Regions from separate parts of the Rhodoferax sp. SPJ21 genome, predicted to be linked through region 3. Evidence: predicted binding sites of a transcription regulator. Region 3 holds the regulator's gene; each other region holds the start of a gene.
What was found. Region 3 encodes sigma-54, which starts transcription at its own class of promoters, with help from an activator protein. Its sites were predicted from a motif close to TGGCANGNAANCTGCTTT; they were not measured.
Positions count from the first base shown of each region.

Region 1: the regulator sigma-54 is predicted to act here: its motif matches at 3,552-3,569, upstream of AC4BBN_RS00045 (circularly permuted type 2 ATP-grasp protein).
Region 2: the regulator sigma-54 is predicted to act here: its motif matches at 3,658-3,675, upstream of AC4BBN_RS16335 (PEP-CTERM sorting domain-containing protein).

Region 1 is NZ_JBYZMO010000001.1:8,571-15,905, reverse strand. It holds gene AC4BBN_RS00060 (HAD domain-containing protein) at 1-449, opposite strand, end outside; gene AC4BBN_RS00055 (helix-turn-helix domain-containing protein) at 1,207-1,446, shown strand; partial or broken gene AC4BBN_RS00050 (DNA internalization-related competence protein ComEC/Rec2) at 1,814-3,469, shown strand; gene AC4BBN_RS00045 (circularly permuted type 2 ATP-grasp protein) at 3,596-5,101, shown strand; gene AC4BBN_RS00040 (alpha-E domain-containing protein) at 5,134-6,093, shown strand; gene AC4BBN_RS00035 (bifunctional diguanylate cyclase/phosphodiesterase) at 6,190-7,335, shown strand, end outside.
Region 2 is NZ_JBYZMO010000003.1:201,884-209,218, forward strand. It holds gene AC4BBN_RS16320 (cryptochrome/photolyase family protein) at 1-642, shown strand, start outside; gene AC4BBN_RS16325 (FAD-binding domain-containing protein) at 682-1,956, shown strand; gene AC4BBN_RS16330 (SDR family NAD(P)-dependent oxidoreductase) at 1,889-2,644, shown strand; gene AC4BBN_RS16335 (PEP-CTERM sorting domain-containing protein) at 3,048-3,605, opposite strand; gene AC4BBN_RS16340 (FAD-binding domain-containing protein) at 3,817-5,367, opposite strand; gene AC4BBN_RS16345 (M14 family metallopeptidase) at 5,517-7,319, shown strand.
Region 3 is NZ_JBYZMO010000002.1:3,317-10,651, forward strand. It holds gene AC4BBN_RS07775 (THUMP domain-containing class I SAM-dependent RNA methyltransferase) at 1-1,187, opposite strand, end outside; gene AC4BBN_RS07780 (RNA polymerase factor sigma-54) at 1,232-2,809, opposite strand; gene lptB (LPS export ABC transporter ATP-binding protein) at 2,817-3,569, opposite strand; gene lptA (lipopolysaccharide transport periplasmic protein LptA) at 3,578-4,201, opposite strand; gene AC4BBN_RS07795 (thiol:disulfide interchange protein DsbA/DsbL) at 4,311-4,970, opposite strand; gene AC4BBN_RS07800 (SPOR domain-containing protein) at 5,051-5,767, opposite strand; gene argS (arginine--tRNA ligase) at 5,780-7,335, opposite strand, start outside.

The DNA.
Region 1 (7,335 bases), on a different contig from region 3:
GGGCTAAGTCCTTCGTGTGGGTCTGTCTGTATGAGGTTTTCAGAGCAGCAGTCCGGCCAGCTCTCGGCATCGTCATCGAGTGCCAGCCATGCCCTGGGTTTGCGTAGACAGACGTCGCGCCATACTTGATTTCCACGCCCAAGGTCGATGAGCAAGTCCTTATTCATGCCACTGTGGAATGTTCCTCCGATGACCCTCACACGGAGGCCTGGCGAGAGCTTTTTTGCTGTGCCTGCATAGCCAAAGTGCCACTGCCACGCGGTACTCAACACAATTCGTACATCGGGGTATGGAAGCAAGAGCGTTTCGAGCAGAGCGGAGTGCTGAAAGAGGGTGTAACCGTCTGGTGCGGGGAAGCGGATGCCCTTCGACGGGTGCCGCCACACCCGTTCGTGATGCAGAACTCCATCAAAGTCAAGATACAGCAAACGACCATTCGCTCCTTTCACGTTTTCACCATGGGAGCAACTCTCTTGCTTACCACTAACTCTTTGGAGCTAGTTCGAGAGCTATCTGTCATAAGGCTCTTTCATTCAGTAGGGTCAAGATAGCGGGCAAGTTCACCTTGTTTATTTATGGCGACTTTTATAAACAAGTCGAAGTTCCTGAACCTTCTCCGTGGCCGGAGGGGAGTCGTTTGCACTGGTAATAAAACTTTTCCCATTCGCAAGCTGAAAGAGAAAGAGGTCATTAGCATCCGATTGATAAGCGCTTGATACCTCGTCAAAGACGGTTGAATCAGTATTTCTAGTCGGCTGGTGCATGCATACAAGGACCTTCGACCAGGTACTGGACGGGCGTCCCGTAAGCAATAGGTCCGCGATGTGTATGGACGTGGTGACCCACCTTTTGGTTTTTGGCTGCCCTGCGACGTGCTGGTCGCACTCAACGACGAACCAAGTCGAAGTTGTAACTACTTCGGCTGCCATCCAATTCAGACTTTCGCATCTAGTGCCATCTTCTTCCTGCGCGTACCGTTTAACTGTCTGAATCCCGCTTTCCATGAGGCCGCTGTTTCCTTTTTTGGAGGTGAATTTTTGGGGTTGCCGTGTGTACTACTTGAGCAGCGGACATCGTTAACTTCGTAGAAAAACGTGCACCGAGTTGCTGCAATTTGCCTGCATTGTAGATGTATAAACAGTGGATATATGAACGGTAGATATAACGGCTGTAGATTTTAGGGCGGTATGTAGGCAACCTTAAGGAATGAAAAAGCAAGAAAAGGTGCCTGACGCACGCACGCTGTTGGCAGCCAATGTTCTAAAACATCGAATGCAGTTGGGGGTATCGCAGGAGAAGCTAGCGGAGATGGCAGGCTTTCACCGGACCTACGTCAGTCAAGTGGAGCGTCGGGTTGCGAATGCCACGACTGACAACGTTCAAAAACTTGCTGACGTCTTGAGTGTTCCAGTCGCGAAGCTATTTGAGGTTCCCAGCGAGAACTGATGGGCCTGTAGGCCGCTTTGGGAGGGGGAGGCGCTGGAGCAGAACTTTAATGTCACCTGAAATTCTGGAGCAGAACTATTTGTCACTTCGTGCGTTTTTTGCCCTGAATCTGCGTATTTGCAGAGTTTTCGCGTCATCGCGACTTAAGAGCAGATTTGGCACGAATTCAAGCTGCCGAATTCAGAACTCCAAATTTCCAGCTTGGGAATTTCCGAGAAGTGGGTGTTCATGCGGGTTTTAGGCCGCTAGAGCAGAACTTTAATGTCACTTAGCGGGGCCGCATTTCAGGGCTTGGAGCAGAACTATTTGTCACAAAACCGCTGGAGCAGAACTATTTGTCACGGAGCAGAACTTTAATGTAATCCACCAGCGGGCCGATTGGGATATGTTCCGGGCGGCAGGGGTGGCACATTTGATGTCGATCTCCGGGCTCCATGTGACCATGTTTGCCTGGATCGCTGCGGGGCTGGTGGGGTGGCTGTGGCGGCGCAGCGATGTGCTGGGTTGGCGTGCCGGCCTGTGGCTACCGGTGCCACAGGTCGCCTTGGTGGGCGGCCTGCTGCTGGCGTTGGTCTACGCAGTATTCAGTGGCTGGGGCGTGCCCTCGCAGCGCACGGTATGGATGCTGGCGACGGTGGGCGTGTTGCGCCTGAGTGGCCGCAGCTGGCCCTGGCCCTCGGTGTGGCTGCTGGCTTGTGCGGTGGTGGTGGCGATCGACCCCTGGGCCTTGCTGCAGGCGGGGTTCTGGCTGAGCTTCGTCGCGGTGGCTGTGCTGTTTGCTACAGATTTGGGAGCTGCTGGCGCAGGTGATGTCAGCGCTGGAGGTCGATTTCGTTCCATGCTACGTGAGCAGTGGACGATTACGCTGGCGCTCACGCCTTTGACGCTGCTGCTGTTCCAGCAGGTGTCGGTGGTGGGCTTGCTGGCCAACTTGTTGGCCATTCCCTGGGTGACGCTGGTGGTGACGCCCCTGTGCATGCTGGGTGTGCTTTTGCCGCCGGTGTGGCAGATGGCGGCCGGCAGCATCGATGGCCTGGGTTGGGTTCTGCAGTACTTGGTACAGCTGCCGTTTGCTACGGTTTCGGTAGCTGCTCCCGCAGTATGGATAGGCGCCGCAGGCGTTTTGGGTGGCCTGATTCTGGTGCTGCCACTGCCCTGGAGCTTGCGTGCGCTGGGTGTGCCCATGCTGCTGCCGGTGCTGTTGTGGCAGGCGCCGCGTCCGCCGCAGGGGCAGTTTGAATTGTTGGCGGCTGACATCGGCCAGGGCAATGCCGTGCTGGTGCGCACCGCCCACCACAGCCTGCTGTACGACACGGGCCCGCGCTGGGGGCAGGACAGCGATGCCGGTCAGCGCGTGCTGCTGCCTTTGCTGCGCGCCATGGCCGAGACGCTGGATACGGTGGTGGTGAGTCACCGCGACAGCGACCACAGCGGCGGCGCGGCCTCGGTGCTGGCACTGCAGCCAAAGGCGGAGCTACTGAGCTCCATCGAGTCCGGCCACCCTTTGCAGTCAGTGCGCACGGTCACGCGCTGTGCCGCGGGGCAGGGCTGGGACTGGGACGGTGTGCGGTTTGACGTGCTGCACCCGCTGGCGGGCGACTACGCCAGTCCTGCCAAACCGAATGCACTGAGCTGTGTGCTGCGCGTGTCGAACGGCGCACACACCGCCCTGCTGGTGGCCGATATTGAGCAACCCCAGGAAGCGCGGCTGGTGGGCGGGGCGGACGCCCTGCGGGCCGACGTGCTGCTGGTGCCCCACCATGGCAGTAAGACATCCAGCAGCCCGGCGTTTCTGGACGCGGTACGGCCCCGCTTTGCGCTGGTGCAGGCAGGTTACCGCAACCGCTTTGGCCACCCCGCGCCGCCGGTGCTGGCGCGCTACCAGGAGCGCGGCATCCAGGTGGTGGACAGCAGTCACTGTGGGGCGGCCACCTGGCAGTCGGTGGCGCCGCAGCGCGTGGCTTGCGAGCGGCAGCAAGCGCCGCATTACTGGCAGCACCCATGGGCAGATGGAGCGCTCTGAAATGTCGTTACGATGGATGCGGCGAACATAGGTCCCAGCGTTTGCGCTTAATTTGTGCGAGTTGCCCATTTGCACGTCAACATGGCTCGTTACTTGCTATTCTTTGGTTTCAGGAGATGAAAACTTATGCAGAAATTTGACGAAATGTATACATCGCTACCGTATGAGTTTTTCTCTAAGGGAAAGCAGATCCGGGATCACTACAAGATTTATGACGCGTGGTTGGCCAAGCAGCCGGGCGACATGATGGCCAAGCGGCGCGAAGAGGCCGAGATGATCTTCCGCCGCGTCGGCATCACCTTTGCCGTGTACGGCGCCAAGGACGAGGACGGCTCGGGCACCGAGCGTCTGATCCCGTTTGACCTGATCCCCCGCATCATCCCTGCCCACGAGTGGGGCAGCATGGAAAAAGGCCTGGTGCAACGCGTCACCGCGCTGAACCGCTTCATCCATGACGTCTACCACGACCAGGACATTCTGAAGGCCGGCATCATCCCGCGCGACCAGGTGATCAACAACGCCCAGTTCCGCCCCGAGATGATGGGTGTGGACGTGCCGAACAACATCTATTCGCATATCTCCGGTGTGGACATCGTGCGCGCCCCCGATGCCCAGGGTAACGGCGAGTACTACGTGCTGGAAGACAATCTGCGCGTGCCCAGCGGCGTGAGCTACATGCTGGAAGACCGCAAGATGATGATGCGCCTCTTCCCTGATCTGTTCAGCAGCCATCGCGTGGCTCCGGTGGCCCATTACCCCGACTTGCTGCTGGAAACCTTGCGTGCTTCGGCCCCTGCCGCCACAGCGGACCCTACAGTCGTCGTCTTGACGCCTGGTATGTACAACAGCGCCTACTTCGAGCACGCCTTCCTGGCGCAGCAAATGGGTATCGAGCTGGTCGAAGGCCAAGACCTTTTCGTAAAGGACAACTTCTGCTACATGCGCACCACGCGTGGCCCGAAGCGGGTGGACGTGATCTACCGCCGGGTGGACGACGACTTTTTGGACCCGCAGGTCTTCCGCCCCACCTCGACCCTGGGTTGCGACGGCCTGATGGCAGCCTACCGTGCAGGCAATGTGACTATCTGCAACGGCGTGGGTACCGGTGTGGCAGACGACAAGTCCATCTATCCCTATGTGCCGAAGATGATCGAGTTCTACCTGGGTGAAAAGCCCATCCTGAACAATGTTCCTACATACATGTGCCGCAACAAGGACGACCTGGCCTACACCCTGGCCAACCTGAAGGACCTGGTGGTCAAGGAAGTGCATGGCGCTGGCGGCTACGGCATGCTGGTCGGGCCGGCATCGACCAAGGCCGAGATCGAGGAGTTCCGCGCCGCGCTGCTGGCCAACCCCAGCGGCTATATCGCCCAGCCCACGCTCAGCCTGTCCAGCTGCCCGACCTTTGTGGAGTCCGGCATTGCGCCGCGTCACATCGATTTGCGGCCGTTTGTACTGTCTGCCAAGGAAGTGCAGATGGTGCCCGGCGGTTTGACCCGCGTGGCCTTGAAAGATGGCTCTCTGGTGGTGAATTCGTCCCAGGGCGGCGGCACCAAAGACACCTGGATTCTGGAGGACGACTCTGTCCCCGCGACCGTGCCTGCCGTGCACAGCCAATCCCAATCGTAGACACGTAGACACACAGAACAAGGAACGACTTCATGCTGTCACGCACCGCTGACCATTTATTCTGGATGTCCCGTTACACCGAGCGCGCGGAGAACACAGCGCGCATGCTGGATATCAACTACCAAACAGCGCTCTTGCCCCAGTCCAACGCAGTCGCCCAGGTGGGCCTGCAAGGTCTGTTGTCCATCAGCGAGCTGCTGCACCCCTACACCGAAAAGCACGGCGCCATCACCTCCCAGTCGGTGATGGAGTTCATGGTGAAGGACGAAGAAAACCCGTCCTCCATCATCTCCTGCCTGCGTGCGGCCCGTGAGAATGCCCGCGCGGTGCGCGGTACCCTGACCACCGAGGTCTGGGAGACGCTGAACACCACCTGGCTGGAAGTCAACCGCATGCTGAAGTCCGGCGAGTTTGAAAATGACCCGGCGCAGTTTTTCGAATGGGTCAAGTTCCGCTCGCATCTGTCGCGCGGCGTAACCCTGGGCACGATGCTGCAGGATGAAGCCTTTCACTTCCTGCGCCTGGGTACCTTCCTGGAGCGCGCCGACAACACTGCGCGCCTGGTGGACGTGAAGTTCCATGCGGTGCAAAGCGACTTTTTTGGCACCGCCAATGAGAAGGACCAAGAGTACGACTTCTACCACTGGAGCGCCATTTTGCGCAGCGTCTCGGGTTTTGAGGTGTACCGCAAGGTGTACCGCGATGTGATCAAGCCCGAGCGCGTGGCCGAGCTGCTGATCCTGCGTGCCGACATGCCGCGCTCGCTGCACGGCAGCCTGAACGAGGTGTTGAACAACCTGCTGCTGGTGTCGAGCGACCCGGCCAGCGAGACACTGCGCCGCGCCGGCAAGCTGCGTGCCGATTTGCAGTTTGCCCGCATCGATGAAATCCTGGCGACTGGCCTGCATGCCTTCCTGACCCAGTTCCTGGACCGGGTGAATGAGCTGGGAGCGCACATCAGCCGCGAGTTTCTGGTTCCCACCACCAACTGAGCGGCGGAGAACTGGCATCTTACTTAGCACTTCTGGAGAGGATTGCCCAACGGGGCAGTCCTTTCCGCGTCTTGATTTCGGAGCCCGCCTAACGCCATGGCGTTGACCAACAGGTTTACTCGTTGGCTAGGGCGCCTGAGCGTGGGGCGCAAACTCACGCTGATTTACCTGCTGGACCTGACCGCGGTCATTTATGTGTCCAGCATTCTGATCCACGAAAAATACCTGTCTATTGATTTCACCCGCAAGGAGATCCGGGGCACGGCATACAGTGTGGCGGTGCGAGATGTATTGATGCTGCCGTTTCTGCCATCGCAGAGTGGGCAGAATGAAGTAGCGTTGCAACGATTTCAGCAATTGCGTGAAAGCCTGGACGGAGAGCTGAAAACCACCCAGGCCAGCCAGGAGTTCATTTCCGCATGGCGTATTGCCGCCCGGGTGAACGAGTCGGAGCATCAAAATGCTTTGAAAGGCATGGTGCGGCAAGGCCGCGAGTTGCTCACCACGGTGGGCAACCAGTCGAATCTGATCCTGGACCCGGACCTGGATAGCTACTACGCCATGTCCCTGGTGGTGCTGCGTTTTCCGGAGTTGTTGGAGGTTCTCAACGACACGGTGCGCATACTGCCCAAGGCGCCTGCGGCGGACAAGATCCCGTCGGGTGTGACGGACCGGCGCACCGAACTATTGATACTGGCTGGCAGGCTGGATGCCGTGACCCTGGGGATCCGCTCCGACTACAACCAGGCATTTTCTGCAGGTACGCCGCTACAGCGCGCCGCTCTGGAAAACGGACGCAAGCTGCTCGAACAAAGGCTGAGCGCATTCTTGTCTGCCGTACAAGAGCTGGCCGATGGCAACCCGGACCCCCAGATATTGGCGCAGCTGGGCGTCCATTACTCCGAGACGCTGGATGCCATGGCCACGGCCTGGGCGAGCACGGCAACCGATCTGGACCGTTTGCTGCATGACCGCGTGGATATGCTGTTTGGCCGCATGTGGCTGCACCTGGGCACGGCACTGCTGCTGCTGTCCTGCATTCTTAGCCTGGTGTACGCAGTGGCTCGACAGATATCGCGGCCGCTAAAGCAGCTGGCTTTGGTAGCGGACGCTGTGCGCCAGACCGGTGACCATACGCGACGTGCGCAATGGCATAGCCGTGATGAAATCGGTCAACTGGTTGATGCTTTCAATGGCATGCTGGCGCAGTTGGACGAACAGCGCATGGTGCAGCAGGAGACG
Region 2 (7,335 bases), on a different contig from region 3:
CTGGGCTGGCGAGAATACGTGCGCGGCATCTACTGGACGCAAATGCCCGGCTACGCCGAGCGCAATGCGCTGCAGGCACACGAGCCCCTGCCCGCCTGGTACTGGACCGGCCAGACCGACATGGCCTGCCTGCGGGACGCCATTACCCAAACCCTGGCCCACGGCTACGCCCACCACATCCAGCGGCTGATGGTGACCGGCCTGTTCGCCCTGCTGCTGGGCGTGGAGCCACAGCAGGTGCACGCTTGGTATTTGTCGGTCTACGTCGATGCGGTGGAATGGGTAGAGCTGCCGAACACCCTGGGCATGGCGATGTATGCCGACGGTGGGCTGATGGCCAGCAAGCCCTACATCGCCACCGGCAAATACATCGAGCGCATGGGCAGCAAGCAGCACTGCGCCAGCTGCCGCTACGACCCTGCCCAGCGCGAAGGTGAGCGGGCCTGCCCCTACACCACGCTGTACTGGGACTTTCTGGCGCGCCACGAAAAGCTGCTGTCCACCAACCCGCGCATGGCCTTGCAGGTCAAAAACCTGGCCCGGCTGAGCGACGCGCAAAAGCAGGCCGTCGCCGAGCGCGCCGCCGCTATACGCGATGGCACTGTGGGGGTAAATAGCGCAGCGGCCCGCCATGGCATTTAGGGGGTGTTAGCGTCACGGTCCTTCGACGTATTGGCTGACATGACGCTCCACACTCCCACCTTGGCAAGGGCACAAGCCCTTATGCAGGCCGTGCGCCCTGCCGACTATGCGCGCAGCCGCAATGCCATAGACGGTGCAGTGACCGGCTTGTCGCCGTACATCACCCACGGCCTCCTCACCCTGCCCGAGGTGCTGGCCAGCGTGGCCGCGCAGCACAGGCTGGACATGCAGCACAAATTCGTTTTCCAGCTGGGCTGGCGCGAGTACTTTCAGCATGCGTGGGGGCACCGGGGCGCAGGCATCTTGCAGTCGCTGCATGCTGGCCCGCTGCCCGACAGCAGCTACGCCCCCGAAGTACCCGCAGACATCCGCCAGGCGCGCACCGGCATACCCGCTATCGACACCGCAGTGCGCACGCTGTATGCCACAGGCTACCTGCACAACCATGCGCGCTTGTGGCTGGCCAGCTACGTGGTGCACATCCGCAAAGTGCATTGGCGCGCCGGCGCCGACTGGATGATTGCCCACCTGCTAGACGGCAACCTGGCCAGCAACCACCTGAGCTGGCAGTGGGTGGCGGGCACTGGCAGCAGCAAGCCCTATCTATTCAACGCCGAGAACGTGGCCAAATTTGCCCCACCCGACTGGCACAGCCCCGGCAGCGTTATCGACACGTCGTACGAAGCGCTGGACGCCATCGCCCGCAGCCCGCAGGCACTGACAAGCCCAGCCGCTGCACTAGGCGTAGACGAACCCGCAGTAACTCACACCCCACCAGACGCCACTGCACCCGATGCCGCACTGGTCGCTGGCCGCGACGTCTGGCTGGTCCACCCGTGGGCGCTGCGCCTGCCGCCGGATCTGCCGGCTGGCACGCTGTGCATCGGCATCTACCTTGCAGAATTTCATAGCACCTGGCCCTGGAGCCACCTGCGCTGGAGCTTTGTCAGCACCCGCATGGCCGAGCTGACCGACCTGCGCTGGCATGCCGACACCGCCGCGCTGCAACAGGCCCTGCGCGGCGCGCGTTCGGTGCGCACCGTGGCCGACCCGCATATTGATTTGGGCGCCATCGCCCAGGTGCAGCCAGCCCCCACCCTGTTCGCCGAAGTGGCCCACCCATGCACCTCGTTCTCCCAGTGGTGGACGCGCAGCACCCGCAGCAACCCGCATTTGCGCGACCTGCCCGGCTTGACCGGCCTATCGGCAGGCCCCTTGTTTGACCCTCCCCCAGAAAGAGACGCCCATGACGACACCCACAACCTCCCCCCAGATAGCCCTGGTGACCGGCGCCCGCGGTGGCATAGGCCGTGAAGTCGTAGCCCAGCTACGCCTGGCCGGCCACCGCGTAGCAGCCGTGGGCCGCGACGCCGCCACGCTGGCCGAGGTAGCCGCCGATGCGCACATCGCCGCCGACACCACCACGCCCGAAGGCGCGGCAGAAGCCATCGCCGCCTGCGTAGCCCAGTTGGGCGGCCCGCCCACGCTGCTGGCCCACTGCGTGGGCAGCACACTGATTGCGCCCCTGCACCGCAGCACGGCAGCCCAGTACCGCGAGGTGATGCGCATCAACCTGGACAGCGCCTTCTTCATGCTGCAAGCCTGGGTGGAAGCTCTGCGCGTAGCCAAGCTACCGGGTGCCGCCGTGCTGGCGTCCAGCGTGGTGTCGCGCATAGGCGTGGCCAACCACGAGGCGATTGCCGCAGCCAAAGGCGGCATAGAAGCCCTAGCCCGCAGCGCTGCCGCGACCTACGCCCCGCTAGGCCTGCGCGTCAACGTCGTGGCTCCCGGCATGACCGACACCCCCATGACCGCCAGCATGCTGCGCATGGACGCCATGCGTGAAGGCGCAGGCAAGCAATACCCGCTGGGCGGCGTACAGACCGCCGTGCAGGTGGCTGATGCCATGGCCTGGCTGTTGAGCGACGGCGCGGCGCGTATCACCGGACAGGTGATAGCGGTGGATGGTGGGTTTACGACCGTGCGGCCCCTAGTACGGTAGGTGTGGACGCTAGTGGGAATTGCTATTAAATTCGTAGCTACTACCGCATACAGAACATGCGCCAGAGCTATTTTTCACCAACATAGTTGCCCACAGTTGCACACCTACTGGCACGGTCAAGCTGCGCCTACCGGTTTATGCCCACCACGGTGACGCCATGCGGGCACGCATGCCTATCCATCGCTTGCACCTGCCGCAAACAAAAAATCCCTGCAACTTTGTGGTTGCAGGGATTTCAGGAATGGGCCTAAGTGGAGATATGAACTGCGGTAAAACCCAATTCACCGGGCCTTCTACTCTCAATAAGTTACCGACCATTCCCCGCCAGCGAAGACCACTTCACCAGATACCTGGTTGCGAGCAAGGTTCGGCGCACGCATTCGATGGCATAACTGCCCAAGGTTCAGCTCCAGCGACGACGCACAGCTGCCAAGCCAACCAAAGCCAGCCCAACCAAGGCAATAGAGTTGGGTTCCGGGACGGTCGAAGTTGCAACAACCGGGGTGCCGTCGCTGAAGACAAAATTGCTACGGTCTAAATCAGAAGCAAAAATCCTCACCGAATCCAAATCGCCACTCGCAGCGCTAACGCGAAATCCAATAGAAAACACCCCGTCCAATAATTCCGGTATGGATTCTAAGGAGCCCAAAACTAGCAGTTGTCGATTGAAACGCTGGGATAAGAACGAACGTTGCAGCCCTACTCCATCTAAATCACCAAAGATATCGATATCTACAGATAAATGATCCCACGCAGCCCCGGAAACATCCAAGCGGATAAGCTGATAGGCCCCATTGGGCAATTTCGGTAAGCTAAAGTTGTAAATCAAATCGTCACTTGCACTTGTTCCTACAGGCACTGGAACCGCATGCGCCGAAGTGCCTACCAGGGCCCCCACCATGCCGGCGGCAAGGCACAAATGCTTAAGAGACAAAGCGGTGAAGATCTTTTTGATGCGCATGGCCGAATAACTTTTCTTGAATATTGAATGGGAGGGGTGTTTCCCGCCGTTATCAGCACCATGTGTGCCACGTCAAAATAGTTTTTTTAAATCATCAACTTGCGCGGAAAATTTGCACGGCAACCAAGGCAGTTGTCAAAAAATCCGACAGGGCTAACAGATGTTGGCACTGAACAATCAATAGGTCAGCGCTGATAAGCAGCAATAGTGGTCAAAACAAGTCGAGCTGGGCTGACGGCGCTGGCGTACGTGGCGGTCGGTTGCGCTTGCTGCCGGTAGTGGTGGGCAAGCCAGCTTTGCGCGACCCATGCTTGTCCTGGATGGCGTTCGCCTCGGCCTTGGCTTTCGGGGTGCCGCGCAGGCCGTAGAGCCGCTCTTTGGCCTGTTTCACTGCCGCCGCGTCGTCCACGATGGGCGCGGGGTAATGCTGGCCTATCACGCAGCCTGCCGCACGCTGCTGCGCCGCGCCCATCAGCCACGGCGTAGGCAGCAGAGACAAGGGCACGTTGGCCAATTCGGGCACCCAGCGACGGATGAACACGCCGACCGGGTCGTGGTCTTGCGCCTGCTTGGTGGGTGAGTAGATGCGCAAGGTGTTGATGCCGGTGGTGCCGCTTTGCATCTGCATCTGGCACCAATGGATGCCGGGCTCGAAGTCCAGAAACTGCCGCGCCAGAAACAAGCCGGTCTCGCGCCAGTGCAGCCACAAATGGTAGGACGCAAAAGACACCAGCATGGCCCGCATGCGGAAGTTCAGCCAGCCGGTGGCTTTGAGGCTGCGCATGCAGGCGTCCACCATCGGGTAGCCGGTCTGGCCGGCGCACCAGGCGTCAAACCGCCCAGCGTCAAAATCGTCTTCACGCAGGCCGTCGTACACGCGGGCAAAATTCTGCTGTTCGATCTGGGGCGCGTCCTCCAGCTTTTGCATGAAATGGCAATGCCAGTGCAGGCGCCCGGCAAAGCTGCGCAGCGCGCCCAGCCAATGGCGATCTTCCCCATCACCCGCCTCGCGGACGGCGCGTATCCGCACTTGCGTGGCCTGGTAGACCTGGCGCACGGACAGTGTGCCAAACGCCAGGTGCGGGCTCAAGCGGCTGCAGCCGTCTTCAGCGGTCAAAGGGCTGGACAAGGACTTCGCATAGGCCCCGCCCCGCATGTGCAGAAAGCTCTGTAGAACGCCGTGCGCCGCTGCCTCGCCGGCGGCCTGCACGCGGCGGCCATGGGGCTGCAGGCCCAGCTGGCCCAAGGTGGGCAGATCGGTCAGCGCCACCCGAGGGCCTCGCCAGCCCGGCGGCATATCAACCTGGGGCTGGCCCATGCGCTGCTGCCAACGCTCGGCCCAGCCGTTGCGCGAGCGCAGGCGGCGCACCACGCCGGTCTGCGCAAACTCTTGCCAGGCGATACCGTGGGCGCGGCACCAGTCGGCCACCGCCACGTCCCGCGCATAGCTCCAGCCCGGGCCGGTTTCCTCATGGCTCAGCAGATGCGCCACGCCATGGCTGCGCCGCAGCTGTGCCAGCGCCTCCAGCACCGGCCCCACGTGCACCAGCAGTGGCAAGCCGCGCACAGCCAATGCCTGGCGCAACTCCGCCAGGCACTGCAACGCAAACTCCACATGCTGGCTATCGCACTCGGGGCTGTGCAGCCATTCCGGCTCCAGCACGAACAGGCCCAGCACCGGCCCGGGCAAAGCCGCAGCGGCAGCCAATGGCGCGTGGTCGGCCACCCGCAAATCTTTCTTGAACCATACGACAGTACACATGCCGACACTGTCGCCGATTTCAGTTTCCGCCGGTGTGCAGCCCGCAAATGCCCCCCACAATGTGCTGCCAGCGGACTGAGGATTACCGATACCTTCCGTTAACATGCCGCATCCCATAGCAGAGCAGTTTGGCCACCATGACACCTCGTATGCGCACCGCCTCTCCCGTGCTCCCTGCCACCCGCCCGGTCTATGCGGCCTGCCTTGCCGCGTTAGTGCTGCTGCAAGCTGCTTGCTCGTCCACGCCGCTGCCGCCCTGGCCCTCGTCCGCCGACACAGCTGCGCCGACACGCACCGCGCCGACACCGGCACCCACACCTAGCAAGCCAGCGGCAGAGCTCCCTGCGGCCGTGGCCAGCCCGGTTAACACCCCGCAGATCACCACGCCTGCCGATGCCGGTGCCGGTGCCGACGCCACAGAGAGCCCGGCAGTGGCTGCGCGCTTCCCTGCCCCGTCGCTGGCCTACAGCACACCCGGCCTGCAAAGCGGACGCAACAGCTTTACCACCAACCCGGAAATCATCGATTGGCTCAACGAGCTGGCAGACCACCCCAGCCAGGGGGTCAAGGCCACAGTACTGTCCATGGGCCAGTCGCAGCAAGGCTCGCCCCTGGTGGCCCTGCTGCTAACCCGGGCCTCCAGCCCCGACGCCCCTACGGTGCTGGCCACCGGGCGACCCACCGTACTGCTGGTGGGGCAGCAGCATGGCAATGAACCCGCCGGCAGCGAAGCGCTGCTGGTGGTGGCCCGCGAGCTCAGCCAGGGCCTGCTGGAGCCCTTGCTGGACAAGATCAACGTCATCATCGTGCCACGCGCCAACCCGGATGGAGCCGCCGCCAACCAGCGCGCCACCGCCAACGGCATCGACATGAATCGCGACCACCTGCTGCTGAACACCCCCGAAGCCCGCGCCCTGGCCCAGCTGGAGCGCAGCTACCAGCCCATGGTGGTGGTAGACGCGCATGAATACACGGTGGCTGGCCGCTACCTGCAGAAGTTTGGTGGCATCCAGAAGTACGATGCACTGCTGCAGTACGCCATGACGGCTAACCTGCCCGAATTTCTGACCCGGGCCTCTGAGGAGTGGTTTCGCCGCCCCTTGTTGAGCGCCCTGAAAGACCAGAAGCTCAGCAGCGAGTGGTACTACACCACCAGCAACACGGCGGACGACCTGCTGGTCTCCATGGGCGGCACGCAACCCGATACCGGGCGCAATGTCAACGGCCTGAAAAACACAGTCAGCATGCTGGTCGAGACCCGGGGCGTGGGCCTTGGCCGCCAGCACATCCAGCGCCGCGTGCACACCCAGGTCACGGCCATGGTCAGCATGCTGCAAAGTACGGCCAGCCGCAGCGACGAGCTGAACAAGCTACGGCCTTATATGGAGCGTGACGTAGCCAGCCAGGCCTGCCGTGGCAGAGCCGTGGTGGAAGCCGGCCCCACCAGTGCCCAGTACACACTGACCCTACTGGACCCGAACACCGGCGCCGACCGCAAGGTCACGGTGGACTGGAATTCCGCCCTGGAGCTGCAAAACACCAAAACCCGCAGCCGCCCCTGCGGCTACTGGCTGTCGGCCAGCTCCACACTGGCCGTGGACCGCCTGCAGATGCTGGGCGTGCAAGTGATGCGGGTGATGGAGCCTGGCGCCCTGATGGGCGAGTCCTACCTGGAAAGCAGCCGCAGCGAAGGCAGCCGGCAAGACGTGCGCGGCACCATCCAGGACGGCACGCCCATCGTCCAGACCAAGGTCACGCTGATACCGGGGGTGGTGGATGCGCCGCAAAACAGCTTTTATGTGCCGCTGAGCCAGCCCCTGGGCAACCTGGTGTTGGCGGCCCTGGAGCCAGACACGCAGAACAGCTATTTCGCCAACCACCTGTTGGATGGCTTGCGTGACCTGTCACGCGTCACGGCCGAGCCGACGGTACGGATGGAGAAGCTGCCCTGACTTCAAAGGGCTGCGT
Region 3 (7,335 bases):
CCACGACGTGCAGAGCCAGCAACCATGTCGAAGCGGAACAGGCGGCATTCGATGGGGCCGTTCCACATCGGTACGCGGCGCGACTCTTTGAGGCGCATCTTGCCCGGCAGCTTGAGGTCGGGCGTCAGCATCCAGGCGGTCCAGCCGGCGTAGTTGCGCTTCCAGTGGGTGGCCAGCTGGGGGAAGAAGTCGGCGCTGCCGTCTTCGGTCTGCGCGGCTTCGCGCCGGCCAGCGACACCGGCGACTTCAATCCGCTCGCCGTAGGGCGGGTTCAGCAGCATCACGCCGGACTCGGCTGGCGGCATGCGCTGCAAGGCATCGCCGCCACGGAACTCGACCACACCGCTGACACCCGCGCGCTCGGCATTGCGGGTCGCGAAATCGACCATGCGGAAGGCCACATCGCTGCCGAAGATCTGCGTCTGGGGCTCGTGCTCAGCCTCGTGGGCCTGGTCCTGGATGATGGACCACACATGGGGCTGGAACGGCAGCAGCTTCTCAAAGCCAAAGCGGCGCAGGCTGCCGGGCGCAATATTGCAGGCGATCTGCGCGGCCTCGATCGCGATGGTGCCGCTGCCGCAGCAGGGGTCGTACAGGGGCGTGGTGCCGTCCCAGCCGCTGGCGGCGATCATGGCCGCAGCCAGCGTCTCTTTCAGCGGCGCGTCGCCCTTGTCTTCACGCCAGCCGCGCTTGAACAGCGCGTCGCCCGAGGTGTCGATGTAGATGGTGGCGCGCTCGGTGGTCAGGTGCAGGTAGATGCGCACATCGGGCCACTGCACGTTCACGTCAGGGCGCACGCCGGTCTTGAAGCGGAAGCGGTCGGCCACCGCGTCCTTCACCTTGAGCGCGGCGAAGTTCAGCGAATTCAGCGGGCTGTGCTGGGCCGTGACCTCGATCTTGAAGCTTTGCTTGGGCGTGAACCAGATCTCCCAGGCCACATTGCTGGCGGCTTCGTACAGGTCTTTTTCGCTGCGGTATTCGGTGTTGGACAGCTCGATCAGCACACGCTGCGCCAGGCGGCTGTGCAGATTCAGGCGCATCGCGTCGCGCCAGGAGGAACGCACCAGCGTGCCGCCCCGCATCACGCGCAGGTCTTCGCCCTGCAGGCCGGTAATGCCATGCACCTCTTCGGCCAGCAGCTCTTCCACGCCGGCGGCGCAGGGTAAAAATAGTTGAAGTTGGTTCATATCAATCGTTTCATAGCGTCACCGGGCTTGTCCGGTGCCGTCCATTACAAAGCCTTGCGCAGATTCGTCGGAGCAATTCTGAGCGCTTCGCGGTACTTGGCCACGGTGCGGCGCGCGCATTCAATGCCCTGCTCTTTCAGCATGTCGGACAGCTGGCTGTCGCTGAGCGGCTTCTTGGGGTCTTCAGACGAAACAAACTGTTTGATCAGCGCGCGCACCGCAGTGCTGGACGCATTGCCGCCGGTCTCGGTCCCCAGGGACGAACCGAAGAAATACTTCAGCTCGAAGGTACCGTAGGGCGTGGCCATGTATTTGGCGGTGGTGACGCGGCTGATGGTGGACTCGTGCAGACCCAGCTCGTCGGCGATCTCGCGCAGCACCAGGGGGCGCATGGCCAACGCACCGTGGCTGAAGAAGTTCTTCTGCCGCTCGACGATAGCGTTGCTGACCCGCAAGATGGTGTCAAAGCGCTGCTGGATGTTCTTGATGAACCAGCGCGCCTCCTGCAAGCGTTGCTGCAGCGCGGCATTGTTCGACGAGTCCTTGCCGCCGCCCTTGTGCTGGCGCAGCGCATTGGCGTAGATGTCGTGCACGCGCAAGCGCGGCATGACCTCGGCATTCAGCTGCACGCGGAAGCGGGCCTGGCCACCACGCCCGACCTTGACCACAATCACGTCGGGCACCACGATGTTGCGCTCCACATCGACAAAGCGCCGCCCCGGCTTGGGCTCCAGCCTAGCGATCAGCGCCATGGCGGCCTTGATGTCGGTCTCGGTGGCGCGGCACAGCTGGGCCAGGCGCTTCACGTCGCGCCGGGCCAGCAGATCCATGGACTGGCGGCAGATGCGCATAGCCACCTTGCGTGCAGGGTCCTCGCCCAGCACGGACTGCAAACTCTGCAGCTGCAGCAACAGGCATTCGCCCAGATGCCGTGCGCCCACGCCCGCCGGCTCCAGGCTTTGCAGCAAGCTCAGCGCCACGGTGAAGCGGTGTACCAGCTCTTCCACGCTCTCGGCGTCGTCGCCGGCCAGGCCACGCGCCAGGGTTTCGAAATCGTCTTCCAGGTAGCCGTCGTCGTTCAGCGACTCGATCAAAAAGCGCAGCGCAGCCTGGTCCACCTCGCCCAGCCGCAGGGCCAGGGCCTGGCGGTGCAAATAGCTGGTCAGCGACTCCTGGTTGCGGGCCAGCTCGGTGGCGTCCATCTCGCCGTCATCGCCCAGGTTGTTCTGGCGCGCCGGGGCATCGCCACCCCATTCGCTGTCGTCGGGTTTGATCTCGGAAGTGCCGTCGCCATCCCAGCTGGTGTCGTCACCGCCGGTCAAAGGGGATTCAGCATCATTTGGGGCTTCCGCGCTGGATTCACTTGCGTATTCAGCTATAGAACTTGTAGCAACCTCAGCCTCACGCTCCCCTGTGCTGACCGGCGTATCGGACTGGGCCAGGCCGAACTCCTCGCGTGGAGCCTCGTCCATATTGCGTTCCAGAAACGGGTTGTCGTCCAGCATCTGGTCCACTTCCTGGCTCAGTTCCAGGGTGGACAGTTGCAGCAGGCGGATGGACTGCTGCAACTGGGGCGTCAGCGCCAGATGCTGTGAAACGCGTAGGGATAAGCCTTGCTTCATCGGGACATCACATCTTGAAATGTTCGCCGAGGTAGACGCGACGCACATCGGCGTTGTCCACAATCTCGGACGGCGTGCCCTCGGCCAGCACATGGCCGTCGCTGATGATGTAGGCGTGGTCGCAAATGCCCAGCGTTTCACGCACGTTGTGGTCGGTGATCAGCACGCCAATGCCGCGCGACTTCAGGAAGCCGATGATGCGCTGGATCTCGATCACGGCAATCGGGTCGATACCGGCAAAGGGCTCGTCCAGCAGAATGAAACGGGGCTGGGTGGCCAGGGCACGGGCGATTTCCACACGGCGGCGCTCGCCACCGGACAAGGCCATGGCCGACGACTCACGCAAATGCTCCACCCGCAGATCCTGCAGCAGGGCCGTCAGGCGCTTTTCGATCTCGGCGTGGGTGAGGGATTTGCCGGCCTCGTCGTGCTGCAGTTCCAGCACGGCGCGCACGTTCTCTTCCACCGTGAGCTTGCGGAAAATCGAGGCTTCCTGGGGCAGATAGCTCAGGCCCAGGCGCGAACGCCGGTGGATGGGCATGTGCTCCACCGACTGGCCGTCGATGGAAATATGGCCGCCATCGGCCCGCACCAGGCCCACGATCATGTAGAAGGAAGTAGTTTTGCCCGCACCGTTGGGGCCTAGCAGGCCCACCACCTCGCCTTTTTTGACGGCCAGGGTCACGTCTTTCACGACCTTGCGCTTGCCGTAGGCTTTTTGCAGATGGCGCGCCTCCAGGCGGCTTTCTCCCGACTCCACCACCGCCGTCACTTCTTCATGCCCTCCAGCGTGGTAGTGGAGCGCAGCACCGGTGCAGCACCGGCAGGCGCCGTGCCGCTAGGGGCCGACGCTGCGGCCTTGGGGGTCAACATGGCGCGTACGCGGCCATTCTGGCCACCGGGATTGCTGCCGGCTGTGCCACTGTCCACGGTGAATACGTCGGTGGTGTTGTCGTAGACGATCAGTTCACCGGTGATTTCGTCGTTCACCTTGCTGCCAACCAGGCGGCGCAAAATGGCCCGCTTGATGAAACGCACGTTGTCCAGCTTGCTGCTGTACTCGATGGTTTCGCCCTCGCCTTCTATGTATTCGTCCAGGCCGTCGCGCTTCTGCTTGAAATACGCCAGCTTGCCCGGCTCGGCCGTCACCACGCCGAACTGGTTGCCCTCGGCGTCCTGGCGCACATCGACGCGGGCGCCACGGATGATGATGGTGCCCTTGGTCATCACCACCTTGCCGGTAAAAACGTTGGTCTGCTTCAGATCGTCATAGCGCGCCGCGTCCGCCTCGATATTCATAGGCTTAAGTTTGTCGGCTTTTTCCGCGTGGGCTGCTCCGCCTAGGCCGACGAAACAAACCAAGAGCAATGAGAGTAGGGTGTTGATTTTCATAGAGGCACGAATCTTGCAATCCATTGTAACGGCCAGCCACCCTGAGTTGGACGTAGCCAGAAAAAAGCCCGCTGACGCGGGCTTTTTCATCTCTCTGGCCTTGACGGAATCAGGCTTTCTTGCGCTGCTCGGCCACCAGATATTCCACGATGGTCAGTGCGCGCGGCATGTTCTGCGCCTGGCTGCCGTCGGTGTAGAACTTGCCGGCCACGCCCAGCGCGGGCACGCCCGCCACCTGGTAGGCCTGCTGCAACTGGGACGCCTTGCGCACCTTGGTGCTGACACCGAAGGACTGGTAGGTCTCGGTGAACTTGGTCTTGTCCAGGCCCTGCTTCACGGCCCAGGCGATCACCAGATCATCTTTGTCCAGACGCTGGTGCTCCACATGGATGGCGTTGAACACCTTGCCATGCAGGGCATCCAGTTGGCCCAGGGCCTCCAGCGTGTAGTAGAGCTTTTGCGGCGGAATGAAGCTGTCTTGAAAGTTCACAGGCACGCGTTTGAAGGAAATATCCTTGGGCAGGCGCTTGAGCCACTCCACCAGTGCGGGCTCAAACGCATTGCAATGCGGGCAGGCGTACCAGAAGAACTCGATCACCTCAATCTTGCCGGCCGGGGCTTCGGTAGGCGCCGGCTTGTCCAGCACCAGATAATCCGTGCCTGCCACGGGCGGCTTGCCCTGCGCCAAGGCGCTACCGGTGTGGCCCACAGCCAGCGTGGAACCAGCCAGCACACCCGCTGAAGCCAGCGAAAACTCACGACGTTTCATTGCAAATCACTCCTTGTGGGGGGTCGGACCGGCGCCGGGCGCAAAAGTTCAGCGCGCGGCACCAGCTTCAATAGGGCTGGTCAGCGCTGCACTCGCACCAGGGTGGTTTCGTTACCGGCACTTTCCAGCCGGTCCTTGGCATGGTCGGCATCATCGCGCTTGGCATAAGGGCCCATACGCACCCGGTAGACGGTGCGGCCGGACTGCTCGCGTTCGGTGACCTTGGCCTCCATGCCCATCATCGCCAGCTTGGCGCGCTGGGCCTCGGCATCTTCGGGCGTGCGGTAGGCACCGGCCTGCACGAAATACTCAAACGGCTCAGCCGTGGGTGCCAGCGCAGGCGCCGTGGCCACAGTCGCCGACGCAGCTGCCTTGGCTTTAACCTTGGCCAGATCACCCAACGGATCCGCGGAAGCGGCCGCCGATGGCTTGGCTTCTGGCTTCGCTTCTGGCTTGGCGGCAACTGCCGCCGGGGGTGCGGGCACCACAGCCGGAGTCGCCGCCGGGGCTGGTGGTGGCACCACCATCGGGGCCGCCGCATCCACCGCACCGGATGCCACGGGCGCAGCAGGGCGCACCGTGTTTTTGCCGTGCAAGGGGGTGTTCGGGTCCCAGTCCTTGTTTTTCTGGCTTTCGACCGCGTCGTGGTCTGCGCCATTGGCCTGGGTTTTGCCGCTCATGAACGGCACCGGCACCTTGGTGACATAGACCGCCACCGCCAGCGCCGAGCCCAGGCCGACCACCACCCCGATGATGAAGCCCAGGATGGTGCCGCCGCTTTGCTTGTGTTTTGTCATGCTTGCTGTCAATTACATTTTTTCTGGAGCATCCACGCCCAGAACTGCCAAGCCATTGTGCAATACCTGCGCACACGCGGCGACCAAGGCCAGGCGCGCCAGCTTGAGCGGCTCGTCGTCCACCAGCACGCGTTCGGCGTCGTAGTAGCTGTGTAGGTTGGCGGCCAGCTCGCGCAGGTAGAAAGTCACGTCGTGCGGGGCAAAGCCATCGGTTGCTGCGGTCAGCATCTCGGGGTACTTGGCCAGTTGCAGCATCAAAGTCTGTGCCTGGGGAACCAGCAGGCTGGACAAGTCCACGCCCTGCAGTTTCGCCACATCGCCACCCCAGTCGCGCAGCATCTTGCAAATGCGGGCGTGGGCGTACTGCACGTAGTACACCGGGTTGTCGTTGTTCTTGGCCAGCGCCAGATCGATGTCGAAGGTGTATTCGGTGTCCGGCTTGCGGCTCAGCAGGAAGAAGCGCACCGCGTCCTTGCTGGTCCAGTCGATCACGTCGCGCAGGGTCACGTAGCTGCCGGCACGCTTGGATATCTTCACCTCTTCGCCGCCGCGCACCACGCGCACCATGGTGTGCAGCACGTAGTCTGGGTAGCCCTGAGGGATGCCCACATTGGCCGCCTGCAGGCCGGCGCGCACGCGGGCGATGGTGCCGTGGTGGTCGGTGCCCTGGATGTTCACCACCTTGGTGAAGCCGCGCTCCCACTTGGCGATGTGGTAGGCCACGTCGGGCACAAAGTAGGTGTAGCTGCCGTCGGTCTTGCGCATCACGCGGTTCTTGTCGTCGCCGTAGTCGGTGGACTGCAGCCACAGCGCGCCGTCTTGCTCGTAGGTCTTGCCGGCTTCCTGCAAGCGCTTGACGGTGGCGTCCACACGGCCGCTGGTGTACAGGCTGGACTCCAGGTAGAAGTTGTCGAACTTCACCTTAAATGCTTGCAAGTCCAGATCCTGCTCGCGGCGCAGATAAGCCACGGCGAATTCGCGTATGGAATCCAGGTCGTCCACATTGCCCGAGGCCGTGACTTCGCGGTCGTCGGCCTTGACGGTCTTGCCGGTCAGGAAGTCCTGCGCGATGTCGCCGATGTAGTCGCCGTTGTAGGCGGCTTCGGGCCATTCGGCGTCGCCGGGCTTGAAGCCCTTGGCGCGCATCTGCGTGCTGGTGGCCAGGGTGCCGATCTGCACGCCAGCATCGTTGTAATAGAACTCGCGGTACACGTCCCAGCCCTGGGTGGCGTACAGGTTACAGATGGCGTCGCCCAGCGCTGCCTGGCGGCCGTGGCCCACATGCAGCGGGCCGGTGGGGTTGGCAGAGACGAATTCCACCAGGATATGCTGGTTGTTGCTGGGCTGCACGCCGAAGCTGAGTCCGGCGGCCAACACCTCGCGCACCACTTCCTGCTTGGCGGCGGGCTTGAGTTTGATGTTGATGAAGCCCGGGCCGGCGATGTCGATGGCCTCGACCCATTTTTCGAAAGCTGGCTGCTCCAGCAGAGCCACGCGCAGGTTTTCACCCAGCTGGCGCGGGTTCAGCTTGAGCGGCTTGGCCAGTTGCATGGCGGCGGTGCAGGCGA